Regions from separate parts of the Ensifer sp. SSB1 genome, predicted to be linked through region 3. Evidence: predicted binding sites of a transcription regulator. Region 3 holds the regulator's gene; each other region holds the start of a gene.
The links. The regulator LexA, encoded in region 3, represses DNA repair genes until DNA is damaged. The targets are predictions, from matches to a motif close to TGTTCNNNNTGTGTTCNG.
Positions count from the first base shown of each region.

Region 1: a site for LexA is predicted at 3,488-3,505, ahead of I8N66_RS14465 (UvrD-helicase domain-containing protein). Genes of this name have one in related genera too.
Region 2: a site for LexA is predicted at 1,555-1,572, ahead of recA (recombinase RecA). Genes of this name have one in related genera too.

Region 1 is NZ_JAEPRP010000049.1:24,091-30,611, reverse strand. Features, by position in the region: gene I8N66_RS14495 (efflux RND transporter periplasmic adaptor subunit) at 1-749, opposite strand, end outside; gene I8N66_RS14490 (hypothetical protein) at 722-1,063, opposite strand; gene I8N66_RS14485 (cyclase family protein) at 1,069-1,890, shown strand; gene I8N66_RS14480 (EthD family reductase) at 2,089-2,403, opposite strand; gene I8N66_RS14475 (hypothetical protein) at 2,524-2,883, shown strand; gene I8N66_RS14470 (carboxymuconolactone decarboxylase family protein) at 3,007-3,414, shown strand; gene I8N66_RS14465 (UvrD-helicase domain-containing protein) at 3,548-6,013, shown strand; gene I8N66_RS14460 (adenylate/guanylate cyclase domain-containing protein) at 6,169-6,521, shown strand, end outside.
Region 2 is NZ_JAEPRP010000168.1:235-6,755, forward strand. Features, by position in the region: partial or broken gene I8N66_RS29850 (pseudouridine-5'-phosphate glycosidase) at 1-330, opposite strand, end outside; gene I8N66_RS29855 (carbohydrate kinase family protein) at 362-1,309, opposite strand; gene recA (recombinase RecA) at 1,631-2,719, shown strand; gene alaS (alanine--tRNA ligase) at 2,951-5,614, shown strand; gene I8N66_RS29870 (GyrI-like domain-containing protein) at 5,795-6,521, shown strand, end outside.
Region 3 is NZ_JAEPRP010000040.1:20,470-26,990, reverse strand. Features, by position in the region: gene I8N66_RS12590 (deoxyribodipyrimidine photo-lyase) at 1-240, opposite strand, end outside; tRNA gene I8N66_RS12585 (tRNA-Asn) at 336-410, opposite strand; gene I8N66_RS12580 (hypothetical protein) at 569-862, shown strand; gene I8N66_RS12575 (thermonuclease family protein) at 1,050-1,772, shown strand; gene I8N66_RS12570 (isoprenylcysteine carboxylmethyltransferase family protein) at 2,001-2,789, opposite strand; gene I8N66_RS12565 (hypothetical protein) at 2,788-3,144, shown strand; tRNA gene I8N66_RS12560 (tRNA-Cys) at 3,388-3,461, opposite strand; gene I8N66_RS12555 (hypothetical protein) at 3,845-4,177, shown strand; gene lexA (transcriptional repressor LexA) at 4,262-4,987, opposite strand; gene I8N66_RS12545 (hypothetical protein) at 5,213-5,464, opposite strand; gene I8N66_RS12540 (hypothetical protein) at 5,833-6,249, shown strand.

The DNA of each region.
Region 1 (6,521 bases), on a different contig from region 3:
GCGGTAACCGGCTGGCCGACGACGATCTTGTTGGCGAACCGCTCCGGCACCCAGAAGTCGACGAGGATTTCCGAACGATCGTCGACGACGGCAATCGGCGTCGTGGTCGTGACATAGTCGCCGACATTGACGGTGATGATACCGACCACACCCTTCGAAGGCGCAACGATGTCGCGGCGCTTGAGATCGAGTTCGGCGGTCTTCAGCGCCAGTTCGGCGGTCTGCATCGCGATTTCCGCGTCGCGCACGTCCACGGCCGTCACCGCGCGGGCGGTGCTGAGATTACGGTAACGCTCCACCTTTTCACGGGCGCTGTCACGGTTCAGCCGCGCCTGGTCGGCGGCGATCTTTTGGTCGTCGCTGTCGAGCCGGGCGATCACCTGGCCCTCGGCCACCTTCTCGCCGGAGCTCACGAGGATTTCTGTGAGGTTTCCGGTCGCCGTCGGCGTCACGGTGACGGAATGGATCGCCTCGCCGTTGCCGATGGCATTCAGCCGGTCGTTGACGACGGAGGTTGCCGAGGGACGAACCATCACCAGAATGGCCGCGTTGCCGCCCTGACCGCGGCCGTTGCCGCGCTCGCCACCCTGGCCACCGCCGGTCGTGGGCTTCGACAAGGCATCGATCAGCGGGTGAGAAACGCCGATGGCGGCGAGCGTTTCACCTGCGCCGGGCACGAACCGCACCCAGACGGTTGCGCCCACGAGAAGCACAGCGGCGCTCACCGCAAGCTGTTTCCAAACCCGCATTCAAGTCTCCAAATTAAGCAAAAAACACGCCCCAGCGCGGCACGTCCGGCGGTTCGTTCCGATTGCGCGGAGTATCCCTGTTCGCGCGTGTCGGGGCAATGACGGAATGCCATCATTACGCAATTGTAATAAAAGCGAATTTGTTGGCGGGATGATGACGCGCGGAGCGATTGCACCGCAGCTTCCGGCGTGAATCGCACTTTGCTGCGCAAGCCGGCATTTACAGCGGCTTCGGCCGCGCTATCCTGCAACCGCTGGCCGCTTTTGCCGAGCGGTTTCGCCGTCTGGTTTTTCAGTTTCTTGAAGGGGAGCAAGAACGATGTGCGATGCCTGTGTGATGGAAACGGTGAAGGAGCGCATGCTCTCGCGCCGCAGCTTCTTCAAAGCCGCTGCAATTGGAACCGCCGGCCTCGCCGTGGCGAGCACCGGCGCAGCACCTCCGGCGCTCGCCCAGGGACATGGCAGCGTCACGGACCTGACCCACGAACTGCATGAGGATTTCCCGACCTTCTTCGGCCAGCAGCAGTTCTTCCGCGAGGAGAAGTTCAACTACGCCAAGGACAAGTTCAACATGTTCGAGCTCAGGGTGAACGAACACACCGGCACCCATGTCGACGCGCCCCTGCACTTTTCCGCCGACGGCCTTTCCGTTGCCGAGCTGCCGGTCGACAAGCTCGTCGTGCCGCTCGTGATCGTCGACATCCGCGCGAAGGCCGCATCGGACGCGGACGCCCAGGTGACGCCGGACGACCTCAAGGCCTGGGTCGCCGCCAATGGCGAGATCCCGGAAAATGCCTGCGTCGCCATGCTTTCGGGCTGGAGCGCGCATATGGGCACGGACAAGTTCCGCAATGCCGATGGCGGCGGAAAACTGCACTTCCCCGGCTTTCACGTCGAGGCGGCGAAGTATCTCATCGAAGAGAGCAAGGCGGCCGGCATCGCCGTCGATACGCTGTCGCTCGATCACGGCCCTTCGCCCGATTTCGCCACCCACTATGCCTGGCTGCCCGAAGGGCGCTGGGGGCTTGAGGCTGCCGCCAACCTCGACAAGCTGCCGGCCAAGGGCGCGACGCTCATTCTCGGCGCGCCGAAGCATCGCGGCGGCACCGGCGGCCCGGCGCGCGTCTTCGCGCTGGCCTAGGTCACGGACCTATAGAGCACACCCAGGTTTTGGCTGAAGCGAGTTTGACGGGAGCAAGGTCGTTTTCGCTTCCATGGCAACCACATGTTGCCGATCGTCGACCAGTTCCGCACCGGCTGCGTCACCATGAATCACGGTGCGCCAGCACGACGCCGATCGCGGAAAGGTCAACGGCTACGCCTGACGCGCCAAGGCACCCTACCCTCCAACGACTTCACTGATCTGAACGATGGGCGTGATGTCCGTATAGTTGGCGACATCCGCGGAGATCTCGGCGCGGTGCGGACCTAACGCCTCCTGGAATGTCTCGAGGCTCGGCGAGTAGACGTGGCACGCCGCGACAAACTGTGGCGCGCTTCCAGGCTCGCGACCGGCAACGCCCCTGTCGATCTCGTAGCGCAGGCAGGCATCGCCGAGCCGCTCCTCGAGCAAGGGCATGTGGGTGGTGCGGTAGTAGTCGTGGTCGAACTTCGAGCCGCCATCGGCCGGATAGTAGACGCTCATCTTGATCATGATCGGGCTCCTGCCTGAACGCCGCTTCGAGCGTCCGAAACTACTTCTAGGTTACCGACCTATGGAGCACAACCAGGTTTTAGCTGAAACACGTTTGACGAGCGCAAGGTCGTTTTCGCTGTGCTTTTCGAAGCGGGTGACGACGGCACCGCAGACTTTCAGATCACGCAATCGGCCGTGGCCTCTGCAGGCACGGCTTCGGGTACGTTCCCGCCGGGTAGTTCCACACCGCTCAGCCGCCCCTCGACGGCAACCATTCGCATGGCCGACACGCCTTACGGGGCCTGCAACCCCAAGACCGTCACTGACGCCAGCGGCCAGACACGCGTGGTTGCCGCACGGCCGACGGGCTTCTGCGGCCCCAAGGTCTTCATCGTCACGCAGAACGGCAATGCCTATCAGGGTTCGAGCAAAGGCGTGCTGTTTACATCAGGACCATTCGGCGCGAACAACCAACCCTGCAACGAAATCCCCAATTGAACGCATCGACGACGGCTGCCCCAAACGCAACGCTGGCAATCGCTGCGACCTTGGCTATCGTCATCGCATCAAGCGACCGGCCCGCCCGCGTGCGCCACCAGGCGACAACAGTGAAGGACACCCATGAGCACCGTTACCCCGCCCCAAAACCCGGAAGCCGACCCACGCGTCAAAGCCGTGTTCGACGACATTCGCGCCACGCGCAAATCCGATTTCATCAACAATATGTGGCTGTGGCTCGCCTTCGACCCGGAGCTGCTGGAGCAGACCTGGCGCGACGTCAAGGCCGTGATGGCAACACCTTCGGCCCTCGATCCGCTGGTGAAGGAGATGCTCTACGTCGCCGTCTCCGTCACCAATGGCTGCGGTTACTGCGCCCATTCCCACACGGCGGCAGCGAAGGCGAAAGGCATGAGCGATGCCCAGCACGCGGATCTGCTTCGAGTGATCTCGCTTGCCGCCCGCACCAACCAGCTTGCGACCGCTCTGCAGGTGCCGGTCGATGCCGTCTTCGACAAAACCACGGAATAAACCGCGCGACCAAGAATAAGCGGCTTCGAAATCGCCTGTCTTTCCACAGGCTTGGTGCGTCCGGTGCAGAAAACGGAATAAAAGAAGAACATCCTTTCTGGCCTTTCCCCACCGAATCACTACATTGAGCCGCATGATGAGTGGTTTCGACGATATTCCTTTCTTCGACGAGGAGCCGGCGCCGCGCAAGCAGTCGCCAGCCCCTGGAGGTATTCCAGCCGCCGGAGGTATTGCTGCGCGCGCCATGGCGGCGCGTGACCGCGCCCAGCCGCGCCCGGATTATCTCTCCGGCCTCAACCCGGAACAGTCCGAAGCGGTCGAAACGCTCGATGGACCGGTTCTCGTGCTGGCCGGCGCCGGCACCGGCAAGACCCGGGTGCTCACCACACGCATCGCCCATATCCTTTCCACCGGCCGCGCCTTCCCCTCGCAGATCCTGGCGGTGACCTTCACCAACAAGGCGGCGCGCGAGATGAAGGAGCGCATCGGCGTGCTCGTCGGCCATGCGGTCGAAGGCATGCCCTGGCTCGGCACCTTCCACTCGATCGGCGTCAAGCTGCTGCGTCGCCACGCCGAGCTCGTCGGCCTGCGTTCCGATTTCACCATTCTCGACACCGACGACGTGATCAGGCTGATCAAGCAGCTGATCCAGGCCGAAGGCATCGACGACAAGCGCTGGCCCGCCAAGCAGTTCGCCGGCATGATCGACGGCTGGAAGAACAAGGGCCTCGATCCGGCGCAGATCCCCGAGGGCGACGCCCGCGCCTTTGCCAATGGCAAGGGACGCGAACTCTACGCCGCCTATCAGAACCGGCTGTTGACGCTGAACGCCTGCGACTTCGGCGATCTTCTTCTGCACCCGATCCGCATCTTCCGCATGCATGCGGACGTGCTGAAGGACTATCACGACAAGTTCCGCTACATACTCGTCGACGAGTACCAGGACACCAACACGGCCCAGTACATGTGGCTGCGGCTCCTGGCCCAGCGGCCGAAGGGCGTGCCGCAGAACGTCTGCTGCGTCGGCGACGACGACCAGTCGATCTATGGCTGGCGCGGCGCGGAAGTGGACAACATCCTGCGCTTCGAGAAGGATTTTCCTGGCGCCAAGGTGATCAAGCTCGAGCGCAACTACCGCTCGACCGAACATATCCTCGGCGCTGCCGGTCATCTGATTGCCCACAACGAAGGCCGCCTCGGCAAGACGCTTTTTACCGACCGCACCGACCCGGACGATGAAAAGGTGCAGGTGCACGCCGCCTGGGATTCCGAAGAGGAAGCCCGCGCCGTCGGCGAGGAGATCGAGCAGCTCCAGCGCCAGAAGCACAATCTGAACGACATGGCGATCCTGGTGCGCGCCTCGTTCCAGATGCGCGAGTTCGAAGACCGCTTCGTCACCCTCGGCCTCAACTACCGCGTCATCGGCGGCCCGCGCTTCTACGAGCGCCTCGAAATCCGCGACGCCATGGCCTATTTCCGCCTCGTCTGCCAGCCGGCCGACGACCTCGCTTTCGAACGCATCGTCAACACGCCGAAGCGCGGCCTTGGCGACACCACCGTGCGCACGCTGCACGATTATGCCCGCGCCCGCGATATCCCGATGCTGGCGGCGGCTTCCGAGATCATCGAGACCGATGAGCTGAAGCCGAAGGCGCGGAAAGCCCTGTTCGACGTCGTCACCGATTTCCGCCGCTGGCAGAGCCTGCTTGAGACGACGGTCCATACCGAGCTCGCCGAGCAGATCCTCGACGAAAGCGGCTACACCGCCATGTGGCAGAACGACAAGTCGGCCGAAGCTCCCGGACGGTTGGAAAACCTGAAGGAACTCATCCGCTCGATGGAAGCGTTTGAGTCGCTGCGTGGCTTCCTCGAACACGTCGCGCTCGTCATGGATGCCGAGCAGAACGAGAACCTCGACGCCGTCTCGATCATGACCCTGCACTCGGCCAAGGGCCTGGAGTTTGACACGGTGTTCCTGCCCGGCTGGGAGGAAGGCCTGTTCCCGCACCAGCGCGCGCTCGATGAGGGCGGCCGCTCCGGCCTCGAGGAAGAACGGCGCCTCGCCTATGTCGGCATCACCCGCGCCAAGCATCGCTGCCACATCTGGTTCGTCTCCAACCGCCGCATCCACGGCCTATGGCAATCGACCATGCCGTCGCGCTTCCTCGACGAACTGCCGCTTGCCCATGTGGACGTGGCCGAGAACGAGCAATCCTATGGCGGCTATGGCCGCGGCGGTTACGGCCAGTCACGCTTCGACAAGGCCGATCCCTTCCAGAACAACTATTCGACACCCGGCTGGAAGCGCGCCCAGCAGCACCGCTCCGATGCCACCCGCGACAACTGGGGCACGCGCTCCGGCCATGCGGTCGAACGCATCGGCTACGGCGAAAGCGGCCCGCGCGGCCGCACCATCGACGGCGAACTGGTGGCGAAATCGACAGCCACGGAACCCTCGCGTTTCTCTGTCGGCGACCGCGTCTTCCACATGAAGTTCGGCAACGGCAACATCGCCGCGATCGAAGGCAACAAGCTCACCATCGACTTCGACCGCGCCGGCCAGAAGCGGGTGCTGGATGGGTTTGTGGAGAAGGCGTGAGGAGGTCGAAGCCCTCCTCACGTGCACTCCCTACGGACTGCACAACCATCGATCTCATGGCGCCAACCAGCGAAGTGCAATAATATTGCGGGCACAATTCTCGCGTTTGAACGAAACCATGTACCGATCTCCCTCGACGCAAAATGGGTGGAGACATGTCCTGGACGAGCGCTGTTCGCAGCCTGCTGGAGCTGGGCGCCGCAAATGTTGCGGAGGGTGACCGTGAAGGCATCCTCGTCGCGAATGTCGCGGCCTGTGTGATCGTCGTCACCACCACGAGCTTTGCCCTCATCTACGCACTCTATGGCGAGCCGAGCCTCATTCCCCTCGTCTATGCTAATCTCGCGCTAGCCGTTGCGGCCGCCATGACGCCGCTTTTTCATCGCTTCGGCCGCGTCGCGTCAGGGCTTTGGGAATTCGGCATCTGCGTGGTGGTCCTCGTCTGGATCGCCTCCTATGTCGGCCGGGACTCCGGCGTCCTGCTGACGCTGCTCGGCGTGACGCCGGT
Region 2 (6,521 bases), on a different contig from region 3:
GGTCGCGCCGGTGCGGCGTTCGGCAATCGCGAAGGCGAGGTCGGCGCGCGAGACCTTCATCGCACCTTCCGTCCTTGCCAGCTCTTCCAGCTTGGCGTCTTCAAGGCCGATATGCAGCACGCCATGGATGACGGCGATCGTTGCCGGCACGGCACCCTGTTCGCGGATGATCGCTTCGACGCTGCGGGCCATGTTCAGGTTGCCCGGATAGGGCATGCCATGGGTGATGATGGTCGATTCCAGCGCCACGATCGGCGCGCCACGCGCCTTGGCGGCTGCGACCTCGTTCGAATATTCCATCGGCAGGGAGGGAGAAGCGGGTTTGGTCATGGTCTTTCCTTGGGAGTTCTGCTGGCAATTGTCATGACAGCATTTGGGGAGCGGGCACAAGAGCCAGCGCCTGTTCGAGATTGGCCGCGGACATCTCTTCGGATGCGGCCAAGGGAGAGCGCAATGTGATTCCGGCGGCTGCGATGCCGTGCCGCAGGCATTCGTCGATGCCGCGACCCGCGAGGCGGGCGGAAAGGAATCCGGAAGCGAGTGCGTCGCCGGCGCCGGTGACGTCGGCAAGTGCCGGCAGGGCCGGCGGAACGGCGACGCAGACGCGCTCACCATCGAAGGCGACAACCGCACGACCACCGCGTGTCACCACGCCACCCTTTAGGCCTGCGCTTCGCAGCAGCGACGGCCATTCTTCCGCCTCGGCTGCGTCCTTGCCGGTCAGCGCTCGCGCCTCGGATTCGTTCATGAACAGGAACGACAGATATGAAAGGCACGAACGATAGCGGATGACCTTGGCGGGCGAAACCGCAATGCCGGCGACAAGGCGCCCGGTATCGGCAGCCGATTGCACCAGCGCGGCAATCGTTTCTTCCGGCAGGTTGGCATCCGTCAGCACGAGTTTGCTCGTGGCGACGACTTCGCGCAGAGCCCGCCGCTGCAGCTGCCGGGGAGAGAACAGCCGGTAGAGCTCCATGTCAGCGAGCGCGATGACCAGATTGCCGTTGTTCTCGAGGATCGCCGTGTAGCTCGGCGTCTGACGGTCGAGAAAGGTGAGGGGACTGTCGATGACGCCGGCGGCGGCCGCCGCTGCCGTCACCATCTCGCCAGCCGCATCGCCGCCACGCGTGCTGATCATGCGCACGCTGTGACCGAGGCGCGAAAGGTTGCGGGCCGCATTGAAGCCACCACCGCCGGCCTCTTCGAACCAGGTGCCGGGATTGCTGGACCCCGGTGCCGTCGTTCCCGATATGCGGCCGCGCCTGTCGATGTGCGCACCGCCGAAAACGGCGATTTCAGCTTCCGTCATGAATGTTCCTCTGCTTGGCCGTTCGGCCGAAATATCTGTTGGCTATCTGCAATGGCCGATGGCCGAATTCCAAGTACCTGATGCGCCTGACGTCTTCGTCGGCGGCGAATCGGCAAAGCCTTGCCGGGCAGGTTCGAAGAGGTATCCCTCGTCTTCGAGAACCCTTGGTTTCAATCCATGAACATGAACGGAACGAAACCAAAATATCGGTTGTTTTTCAATGTATTGTCCTGCTCTTGCAAATACGGAACAAAACATGTACAAAAACTCCTGCGGCGGCTTCATTGCCTCGGTAGCTTCAATAACCTAAAGGTGGACCAAATGGCACAAAACTCTTTGCGGCTCGTAGAGGACAAATCGGTGGATAAAAGCAAGGCACTTGAAGCGGCACTTTCCCAGATCGAACGTTCGTTCGGTAAGGGATCGATCATGAAGCTCGGTGGGAAGGACAGCATCATTGAGATCGAGACGGTTTCGACCGGCTCTCTCAGCCTCGACATCGCGCTCGGCATTGGCGGCCTGCCGAAGGGCCGTATCGTTGAAATTTACGGCCCGGAAAGCTCGGGTAAGACGACGCTGGCGCTGCAGACCGTCGCCGAAGCACAGAAGAAGGGCGGCATCTGCGCCTTCGTCGACGCCGAACACGCGCTCGATCCGGTCTATGCCCGCAAGCTCGGCGTCGATCTTGAAAACCTCCTGATCTCGCAGCCCGATACCGGCGAGCAGGCGCTTGAGATCACCGACACGCTGGTACGCTCCGGTGCGATCGACGTTCTCGTCGTCGACTCGGTTGCAGCGCTCGTGCCGCGCGCTGAAATCGAAGGCGAAATGGGCGACAGCCTGCCGGGCATGCAGGCCCGACTGATGAGCCAGGCGCTGCGCAAGCTGACCGCGTCGATCTCCAAGTCGAATTGCATGGTCATCTTCATCAACCAGATCCGCATGAAGATCGGCGTCATGTTCGGTTCGCCGGAAACCACCACCGGCGGCAATGCGCTGAAGTTCTACGCATCCGTGCGTCTCGACATCCGCCGCATCGGCTCGGTCAAGGAGCGCGAAGAGGTCGTCGGCAACCAGACCCGCGTCAAGGTCGTCAAGAACAAGATGGCACCGCCCTTCAAGCAGGTTGAATTCGACATCATGTATGGCGAAGGCGTATCGAAGACCGGCGAACTCGTCGACCTCGGTGTCAAGGCCGGCATCGTCGAGAAGTCCGGCGCCTGGTTCTCCTACAACAGCCAGCGCCTGGGGCAGGGCCGCGAGAACGCCAAGACGTTCCTGCGCGACAACCCGGATCTCGCACGCGAGATCGAGACGGCGCTGCGCCAGAACGCTGGCCTGATCGCCGACCGGTTCCTCGAGAATGGCGGTCCGGAAGCTGACGACGGCGACGACGCCCCCGAAGCATAAGCGGCCGAGGTCCGCTGAAGCTACCAACGAAACCGGTCGTCCCATTGGCGACCGGTTTTTTGCTGCCGTCTGGACAGTATGATACGTGAACGATAAAAGCCTTTGGTTCCGGCGACCGAGGGCGTTGGAGGGCGCGGCCATCATGGGTGGCTGCGGGGTTCAAGGACAACGGTTGATGGCGCGGCGATGGCCGCTGCCGGCCGGATTTGATGCTTAAGAATAGGACGCAAGATGAGCGGCGTGAATGAAATCCGGTCGACCTTTCTCGACTATTTCCGCAGAAACGGTCACGAGGTCGTGTCGTCGAGCCCGTTGGTGCCGCGCAACGACCCGACATTGATGTTTACCAATGCCGGTATGGTGCAGTTCAAGAACGTCTTCACCGGCCTGGAGCAGCGTCCCTATTCGACGGCCGTCACGGCGCAGAAATGCGTGCGCGCCGGTGGTAAGCACAACGACCTCGACAACGTCGGCTACACCGCGCGTCACCACACCTTCTTCGAGATGCTCGGCAACTTCTCCTTCGGCGATTACTTCAAGGCGAACGCCATCGAGCTTGCCTGGAACCTGATCACCAAGGAATACGGCCTCGACGCCAAGCGCTTGCTGGTCACGGTCTACCACACCGATGACGAAGCCTTCGACCTCTGGAAGAAGATCGCCGGTTTCTCCGACGACCGCATTATCCGCATTCCGACTAGCGACAACTTCTGGGCCATGGGCGATACCGGCCCGTGCGGCCCGTGCTCTGAAATCTTCTACGACCATGGCGACAAGATCTGGGGCGGACCGCCCGGCTCGGCCGACGAAGATGGTGACCGCTTCATCGAGATCTGGAACCTCGTCTTCATGCAGTACGAGCAGGTCACCAAGGAAGAGCGGGTCAACCTGCCGCGTCCGTCGATCGACACCGGCATGGGCCTCGAGCGCCTCGCTGCCGTGCTGCAGGGCGAACACGACAACTACGACATCGATCTCTTCCGCGCCCTGATCGCCGCGTCCGAAGAGGCAACCGGGGTCAAGGCCGAAGGCGACCGTCGCGCGAGCCACCGCGTCATCGCCGACCACCTGCGCTCCTCCGCCTTCCTGATTGCCGACGGCGTTCTGCCGTCGAACGAAGGCCGCGGCTACGTTCTGCGCCGCATCATGCGCCGCGCCATGCGCCACGCCCAATTGCTCGGCGCACAGGACCCGTTGATGTGGAAGCTGCTGCCGGCTCTCGTCGGCCAGATGGGCCGCGCCTATCCGGAGCTGGTGCGCGCCGAAGCGCTGATCTCAGAGACGCTGAAGCTCGAAGAAACCCGCTTCCGCAAGACGCTGGAGCGCGGCCTCAACCTGCTCTCCGACGCTTCTGCCGATCTGTCTGAAGGCGACCAGTTCAACGGCGAGACCGCGTTCAAGCTCTACGACACCTATGGATTCCCGCTCGACCTCACCCAGGACGCGCTGCGCGCCAAGGGCATCACCGTCGACACTGATGCCTTCTCGGCCGCCATGGCGCGCCAGAAGGCCGAGGCCCGCGCCAACTGGGCCGGCTCCGGCGAGGCGGCAACCGAAACGATCTGGTTCGAGCTCAGGGAAAAGCACGGTGCCACCGATTTCCTCGGCTATGACACCGAGACGGCCGAAGGCGTGATTCAGGCGATCGTGCGCGATGGCGCCGTCGTCGCTTCGGCTGCCAAGGGCGACACCGTCCAGGTGGTGCTCAACCAGACGCCGTTCTACGGCGAATCGGGCGGCCAGATGGGCGATACCGGCACGATCACCACGGAGGGCGGCAAGCTCACCGTGACGGATACGCAGAAGCGCGGCGAGGGGCTCTTCGTCCACTTTGCGACCGTCGCCGAAGGTTCGGTCAAGACGGGCGACGCCGCCCAGCTCGATGTCGATCACGCGCGCCGCTCGCGCCTTCGCGCCAACCACTCGGCAACCCACCTCTTGCACGAGGCGCTTCGCGAAGTGCTCGGCACCCATGTCGCCCAGAAGGGCTCGCTCGTGGCGCCGGAGCGCCTGCGCTTCGACGTTTCGCATCCGAAGCCGATGACGGCGGAAGAGTTGAAGGTCGTCGAAGAAATGGCCAACGAAATCATCGTGCAGAACACGCCGGTAACCACGCGCCTGATGAGCGTCGATGACGCGATCGCCGAAGGCGCAATGGCGCTCTTCGGCGAAAAGTACGGCGACGAAGTACGGGTTGTCTCGATGGGTCGCGGCGTTCATTGCTCGAAGGCCAACCGTCCTTACTCCGTCGAACTCTGCGGCGGCACCCACGTATCGGCCACCGGTGATATCGGTCTCGTCCGCGTCGTCTCGGAAAGCGCCGTCGGCGCTGGCGTCCGACGCGTCGAAGCCCTGACCGGCGAAGCGGCGCGCGCCTATCTCAATGAGCAGGACGAGCGCGTGAAGACGCTCGCCAGCACGCTGAAGGTTCAGCCGGCCGACGTGCTCGGCCGCGTCGAAGCGCTGCTTGACGAACGTCGCAAGCTTGAGCGCGAACTCACCGAAGCCAAGAAGAAGCTGGCGCTCGGCGGTGGCGGCGAGGCGGGTTCCGCCGATGCCGCCCGCGAGATCGCCGGCGTCCGCTTCCTCGGCAAGGTCGTTTCGGGCGTCGAGCCCAAGGATCTGAAGAGCCTTGCTGACGACGGCAAGAAGAGCCTCGGCTCGGGCGTCGTTGCTTTCGTCGGCGTGTCCGGCGACGGCAAGGCGAGTGCGGTCGTGGCCGTCACCGATGACCTGACCTCGAAGCTCAGCGCCGTCGACCTCGTTCGCGTCGCGTCTGCCGCTCTCGGCGGCAAGGGCGGCGGCGGCCGTCCCGACATGGCCCAGGCCGGCGGCCCGGATGGCGACAAGGCGGCCGAAGCGATAGAGGCCGTAGCCGTCGCGCTCGCTGGCTGATTGCCAGCGACAGCAGAATAGGAAAAGGGGCGTCCGTTGCGGCGCCCTTTTTGTTTGCATCGGGCAAGGCTCGCACAAATCTCAGTCGAAGCACGCGCGCAACTCCGCAGGATTTGTCAAATTGATCTATGGTCTACCGATCCGTGAGCAAAGCGCGAAAGGGTAGACATGGAAGAGCGGGTGACGTGGGCGACCTATGAACGGCGTCTGCACAGGGTCAGCGACTACATCTACGGCCATCTTGACGGCGATCTCGACCTCGATCGTCTCTCCGAGATTGCCTGCATGTCGCCGCACCATTGGCACCGCATTTACCGCGCGGTCCATGGCGAGACGCTGGCCGGAACGGTGAAGCGGCTGCGGCTGCAGCGGGCCGCTGCCGATCTCGCCCAATCCGATCTTCCTGTCGAAGCGATCGCGCAGCGCTCTGGCTATCCCAATCTCCAATCCTTCAATCGCACCTTCAAGGGAGCCTACGGGCTGCCGCCGGCGCGCTATCGGAGAGAGGGAAGCCATGTCGCCTTTGAAACCGCGTCAACGGAAGGAATCCCTGACATGTATGAAGTCACCCTCAAGGACGTCGACGCCTTCGATCTCGTCGGCGTCGCCCATAGCGGCTCCTATATGGAGATCGGACGCGCATTCGAAACGCTCTACGGCACCCTGTTCTCACGACAGCTGTTCCGACCGGAGATGGAGATGATTGGCATCTATCTCGACGATCCCGAACTGGTGCCGACCGACAAGCTGCGTTCCCTCGCCTGCGTCAGCGCGCGCGAACAGATGCCAACGGACGCTCCGTTGACAGCTCAGCACCTCGACGGCGGCCACTACGCCGTGCTGCGCCACAAGGGGCCCTATGCGGATATGCCGAAGGCCTACCAGTGGCTCTACGGCACCTGGCTGC
Region 3 (6,521 bases):
GTCGCCGGAGCGCAAAATGAGTTGCGAGCCGAACTGGGCGAGGCGAGCCCTCAGCGCCTCGAGCGAATGATGCAGCCACCATTGCTGCGCAGCCCCCAGCGGACCGTTGCCGCTTTCGGTCGGCTCCCGGATATAGAGCGGAACGACGGGGCCGTCAGCCGCTGCAGCCGCAAGGGCCCGGTTGTCGGCAAGGCGCAGGTCCTTGCGGAACCAGACGATGATGGGCGCCGCCTTTGTCATGAATACCGTCGAGGTTTGGGATTGCTCACCCGGGGAACATAGGTGCAAAATGAAAAAGAGCCATCTGCATCTCTGCAAATGGCTCTTTTAGAAAGTGGCTCCCCGGGCCGGATTCGAACCGGCGACCTGTCGATTAACAGTCGAATGCTCTACCGCTGAGCTACCAGGGATCATCCGCGCCGCTGTTTGCTGTGCGCTTCAGAAGTGAGGCTGCTAATACGCATGCTTTTCTGATTTGCCAAGCGGTTTTTTCAAAAAAAGTGACAAGTTCGGTTGCGAGGCTGTGGAGAAGTCCCCAATTGTGGGAAAAGACGCCGGATAGGGAATGATGAACAAAAACAGGAAGCAGATGCATTTCGGGATCGATCCGCAGACACGACAGATCGTGCTCGGCAAATGGCGCATCACGCTGCCGGAATCGCCACTGCTGCGTATCCTGTTGGGCTCACTCCTGGTGTTCTGCGGCTTTCTCGGCTTTCTGCCGGTGCTCGGCTTCTGGATGATACCGCTGGGCCTCATCGTTCTTTCGCACGATCTCCCATCCGTCCGCCGCCGCCGCCGCCGTCTGGCAGTCTGGTGGGCGCGTTGGCGCGGGCGGGCAAACTCGTCGAAGGGGTCGTGAGCCAAAATTCGTCGCGTCCGTCTCTCGGTGGCCGTCTTCGTCAACGCCGAACCGCACCGACCTGTCTAGTTCGATTCTCCTGCCACTTGATTCTTTCCGAGCCTGCATCTGGCTATTGAGGGGCTGCCGAAAACTTTTCGGCAACGCATCAAACGCATAATGCGGTCGCGAATCAGGATGAGGACGCATGGCCAAAGCCACTACGAAACGTCGAAGCAGGAATTCCGGCCGGAGCAAGGGCAAGCAAGGCGGTATGGCGCCGTGGTATCTGGCCGCCGCGGTTATCGTCGGTGGCGTAGTCGCCTATGATCATCGCGCCGAACTGAAGCACTGGCCGGTGGTATCGGATGTGGTGGCGTTCACGTCCCGTCATGATTCGAAGCCGAAGCCCGCACGTGTCGCCCAGAAAGCGGACGGGCGTCCCGCGCAGCAAGCGGAGAAGCAAAAGCCAACCCCCGTGACAAGAGTTGCGCTTGCAGCTCCCGTGCCGTCGGTGGACGTCGGCGCGAACGCGCCGACACCCGCGGTGCGGCCGAATGAGGAAGTCAAAACGGCATCGATCCGCACGGATCAGTTTTATTTCTGTGGGATTCGCAACGACAACTGCGTGATCGACGGCGCCACTTTCCTCTACCACGGAGACACGATCCGCGTGGCGGACGTCGATGCACCGCGTATTCGCCAGGCAAGCTGCGACAAGGAACGTTCGCGCGGCTTTTACGCCAAGCAGCGCCTGCGCGAACTGCTGAACGCAGGTGACTTCAGGCTGGAAACGGCGAACAGTCGTCAGGACGCCAAGGCCGGTGAAAAGCTGCGGCTGGTCACTCGCGGCGATCAATCCATCGGACGCGTCCTCGTAAACGAGGGACTGGTGCGGCCGTGGACGGGACACACGACGCCCTGGTGCTGAGGCCGATATTTACAGAACCGCAATGCCTTCGAAGGAAGACATTGCCGCAGCACGCTTGACCAATGTGGTGATTTTTCGGAGGCCGCAGCTCACGCGGTGGTGGTGTGCTGATGGCCTTCTGACTGGATCCCGCATGTCTCGCCGATCCGCCCCCTCAACCGGTTATGGCGGCAACGGCTCCGGCGTCGTGTTCATCCGGTATCAGTACGAGCAAATCCCACCTTGGCTTCACTGTGCTGATCGCAGCTTACCCGCGTTCATGAACGGAAGAATGCGCGGGACGTCGAGTGCATAGGCGCCATAACTGGGGAACGCGGTCTGCAATACTCGTTCCTCGTTGATCATTCTGCGAATTTGCAGCAGCCACTGGACACCCCCAAGAAGTACCGACCAGACAGAAAGATTGAGGACGATCAAGCCGATGATGGCGATCTCTTCCGTTAGATAGAGCGGGTGGCGAACAACCGAGTAGGGGCCGCCCGTTATCAAGGTCCGGGCCTCCGGCATGATGCTGAAGGCGCGACCGAGCCAGAAAAGAACGAAGGCTGACGAAACCATCCCGACCACGATCATAGCCGTGCCGGCCATTTGAAGCGCCAAGCCTGTATCGGCGGGCTCGGGCAAGTATGCGATCAGCCCGAGAAGAAATGTTCCTGCCATCGCGGTCAAATAGGGCTCGAAGCCAGTGGCTGCTTTGATCGGGGGCAAGCGCGTAATGGCTACCACGCAGACCATTCCGAGGAATAGGACGGTGGCGGCGGTTGAAGTCAACGCCAAGACGTCAGCCGACTGCCATTCGTCTTTCACCACGATTTGCGCGGCGTGAACGATGCGCCGCAACATCGCGATTGCGAAATACGCGCAGATACCGAATCTGCCGATGATGTCGGCGAAGAGCAACGTTCTACCCTTCAGCATCCAAAATACCTCCCCCTCGATCGCCGGTAAGAATGCCACGGTTGCGAGCGGCTTCAAGCGTAACTTTAGAAGTTGCTTAATTCGGAAGGTCGACGCCATGTTGTGGCCGCCGCAGCACGACTATGTTTTGTTGGCCACGATGTCGAAATACGTCGTCGACGGATTTATGCGTTCTTTGAAGGGTTTGGTGTGTGGGAGCTCTTTCCGCGCCACGTCCAAGTTCGACAAGGGGCCGCGCCTCTTTAGGGGCGGCAGACAGCATCGGGAGTACGTGCTGAGCCTCGAAAAGATCGGCGAGATTGTCGTCAGAATCGCGCTCGCCGAGATCGATGCGAGGGACGAGCGCTTCTTGCAGAAGGCGATGAAGTGGCAGCGACCGATCCCGTCGCGACCCTCATGGACGCTCACAGGGCGGCCCGGAGGGCGCTATGACAGCCTTCCGCAGAGACGGTGACCTGCGACGTGTTCGTAGGCGGCGCGAAGGAGAAGCGGGGTTCAAGCACCTGCAGCTGGTGAGCGGGTTTCTGGCTCAGGATTCGCTGTGAACATGTCGCATTTCATGTCGTATGGATCCGCCGTCGCCGCGTGGAAGTGCAGGGAAAGCAAGGGAATCTCGTAGCAACATCGCGTTACGCGGAAGCGGTGTTTTTCCGCTTCGCGACGACTGCAACATATTGATTATATTGGTGAATATATTTGGAGGCCTCGCCCGGAATTGAACCGGGGTACAAGGATTTGCAGTCCTCTGCGTCACCACTCCGCCACGAGGCCTCACGGCTCGGATAACCGAGCGTTGGCGGGGATTTAGAATGATTGCAGAAAATCCGCAAGAGGCATTTTCGGAAAAAGCACAAAGCGAATTTGCGGTTCGGGCGCTTTCCACAGGCAGAACGTCTGGCAATGTCGATTGCTCCTGCCCAGCGTGCAGCAATGCTTCAAGAGGAGGTCGGAACGATTGCCTTCCTCAGCTTACTCCGGGTTGAGACACCTGGGAGCTTTCGCTCAGGCGTGCCACACGCCCGCACAAGCCACGTCTTCTAAATCCCCTGCGGATCTTATCGCTTCGGTGAAATCGGCAGAGGGGGAACGATGACTCCGCTGACATCAGCCGCATCGGTAGCGTCCGTCATCATCAAGCGGAGGCAATGGCTTATATGAAAACGAAACTTGTCCTGACGGCCTTGGCCCTCTTTGCTGCGACCACATTCGAGGCGCGGGCAGAGGACCTAGTTTTCAAGCTGAAGAACAACACAAATGCAGTTCTGACTAACTTCTACACGTCGCCGGTGGGCGTCAACGAGTGGGAAGACGATGTATTCGGCCGGCAGGTTCTGAACCCCGGCGAGAACATGGAGATCACCATCGCTGACGGTCGGGATGTCTGCAAGTACGACATGCGCTTCGAATTCGAAGAGGACTCGGGCCTCGATACGACCGAAGATACGCAGGACCTTTGCGAACTCGGTGAATACACGATCCACGAGTAAGCGGCGCGTTATCGGATAAACAAGAAGAGCCTCGCTACCCCAAGCGGCAGCGAGGCTCTTCAGAGCGCCGATTTTTTCTGGAGGTCAATGGTAGCGGCGGATCAGCCCAACGAGCTTGCCCTGGATCTTCACACGATCAGGCCCGAAGATCCGGGTCTCGTAGGCAGGGTTTGCGGCTTCGAGCGCGATCGACGCGCCCTTGCGACGGAAACGCTTCAGCGTCGCTTCCTCGTCATCCACGAGCGCCACGATGATATCGCCGGGGTTGGCTGTATTGCCATTTCGGATGATCACGGTGTCGCCGTCGAAGATGCCGGCTTCGATCATCGAGTCGCCCTTGACTTCGAGGGCGTAGTGTTCGCCGTTCCCGATCATATCGAGTGGAACGGTGATGTCGTGCGTGTTGTTCTGGATCGCCGAGATCGGCACACCGGCAGCGATGCGGCCCATGACCGGCACGGAAACCGATGTGTTTTCGGCCACTGGCGCCGGCTTCGGTGGTGCGGCAGGGGCTGCCGCCGGCGGCTTGCCGAGGCTTCCCTCGATCACGCTCGGCGAGAAGCCGCGACGCGGCTGCTGCTGGCTGGACGCGTAGGATTCCGGAAGCTTGATGACCTCGAGCGCGCGGGCCCGGTTCGGAAGACGGCGAATGAACCCGCGTTCTTCGAGCGCGGTAATCAGACGGTGGATGCCGGACTTCGACGCCAGGTCGAGCGCATCCTTCATTTCATCGAATGATGGCGGGACGCCCGACTCCTTCATGCGTTCGTGAATGAACAGAAGCAATTCCTGTTGCTTGCGGGTCAGCATGGCACGTCGCTCCAGAAGGCGTGAAACAAATCAAGAACAGACACTATCTGTTCCATATGTGTTCTGCAAGTGCCTAAAATTCCGTGAATTCAGTCAATTGGCGCGACTGCGCGTGCCGGTTGGTCACTTTTACGGGAGCAAAGCGGGTTTTGGTGATGATTGTTTGGTTGGAAACGACCGTATTGGACTGCGTCGAGCGAATCGCGAGCGTTCTGATGGCGAGGGTCAGGCCGGCTGCGTGGCGGCGCAGGCGTCTTCGAATTCCTTCACCGTCTCGGCGCTGTTGTCTTCGGGAAGCACCGCGTCCGCCGCATCGGTTGCCACGGGCGTGTCGCCGTCATAGACGAACGACTGGATGTAGAACGCAATGGCGCCCTTCCACACGTTGCGTCCATCAATCTGGTGGCAGGGTACGGCGCTTTCGAAGTCCGTCTGCAGTTCATCGACCGTGGCGGCACTGAGCTTGACGTCAGGCATGTTAGGCGATGCGACTATCGAAGCGAGAAGCAGGGCGGCAAGCACGGTGATCGTCCACTTTGAGGCAAGGGTGGGACTACGGGGCGGTTAACGATGTGAACCGCGCTTTCGTTCCGAAGTCCAGCAAACTTGGCGATCACTCTCATGTGTTCAACAGGTCTTTGAGTTCAGGCTGTGACCGTTTTGCGCCAGAGGTGCGCGGCGGCAAGGCCCTTGATCCTGGTGCGATCGGCCGACCCGCATTCGCATCGGTTGTGCCAGTCAATGTCCTCCCTGTTGGAGTGCACAAATCCCTGTTGTGATCGCGCCGCATTGTCTCGACAGGTTGCAAAAATACGATAACTTTGCGGGGAAAGTGGGGTGGTTGCATGCATAGATTGTCGTTGGCGGTTCTCGGTCTGTTGGTGGCGGCCGGAGCGGCCTCTGCTGAAGAGGGCCGTTCGAATATCTGGAAGCGGATCAACGCCTGGACGGTCGGTTCCGATCTGTCCTTGGGCGGCTCGTGCTACGCGGCGACGAGCTATGACGCCGGCGCGATTCTTCGTATCGGCTTCTATCCAAGGGGATCGGCGAACCTGGCGTTTCTTTCGATCGGCAATGCCACCTGGAAATCGATCGAGCCGCAAAGAGAGTATGACGTTGCCTTGCAGCTCGACCGCGGCCGCCAGTGGCCGGCCGTTGCGTTCGGCGTGGACCTCACGGGTTCGAAGGCTCTGGTCGTCAATTTTTCCAATACCGACTTCTTCACCGAATTCGTTCATGAAGTGCCAGCGGGCCGTGGATGAGATCATTGCCGACGAAGGACGCAAGTCCAAGGAGAAGAAGGCCGATCCGTTCAATGCGCCGGGCGAGAAGCGTTCAGCACGCGACCCGTTCAGCCTCTAGCATTGTCGAAATCCGGACTTCTTGCAGACCTCCGGCAATCGGTTTGAGGTTAGGACGGAGAACGCAGATTCATCTGCCGGCGGCGAACCAGCCGCTGTATCGGAAAATCAACTCAACCTTGCCTACGCGGGCCCATTGAGATGAAACAGCGCCACGGGTTGCGGTCGTTGGT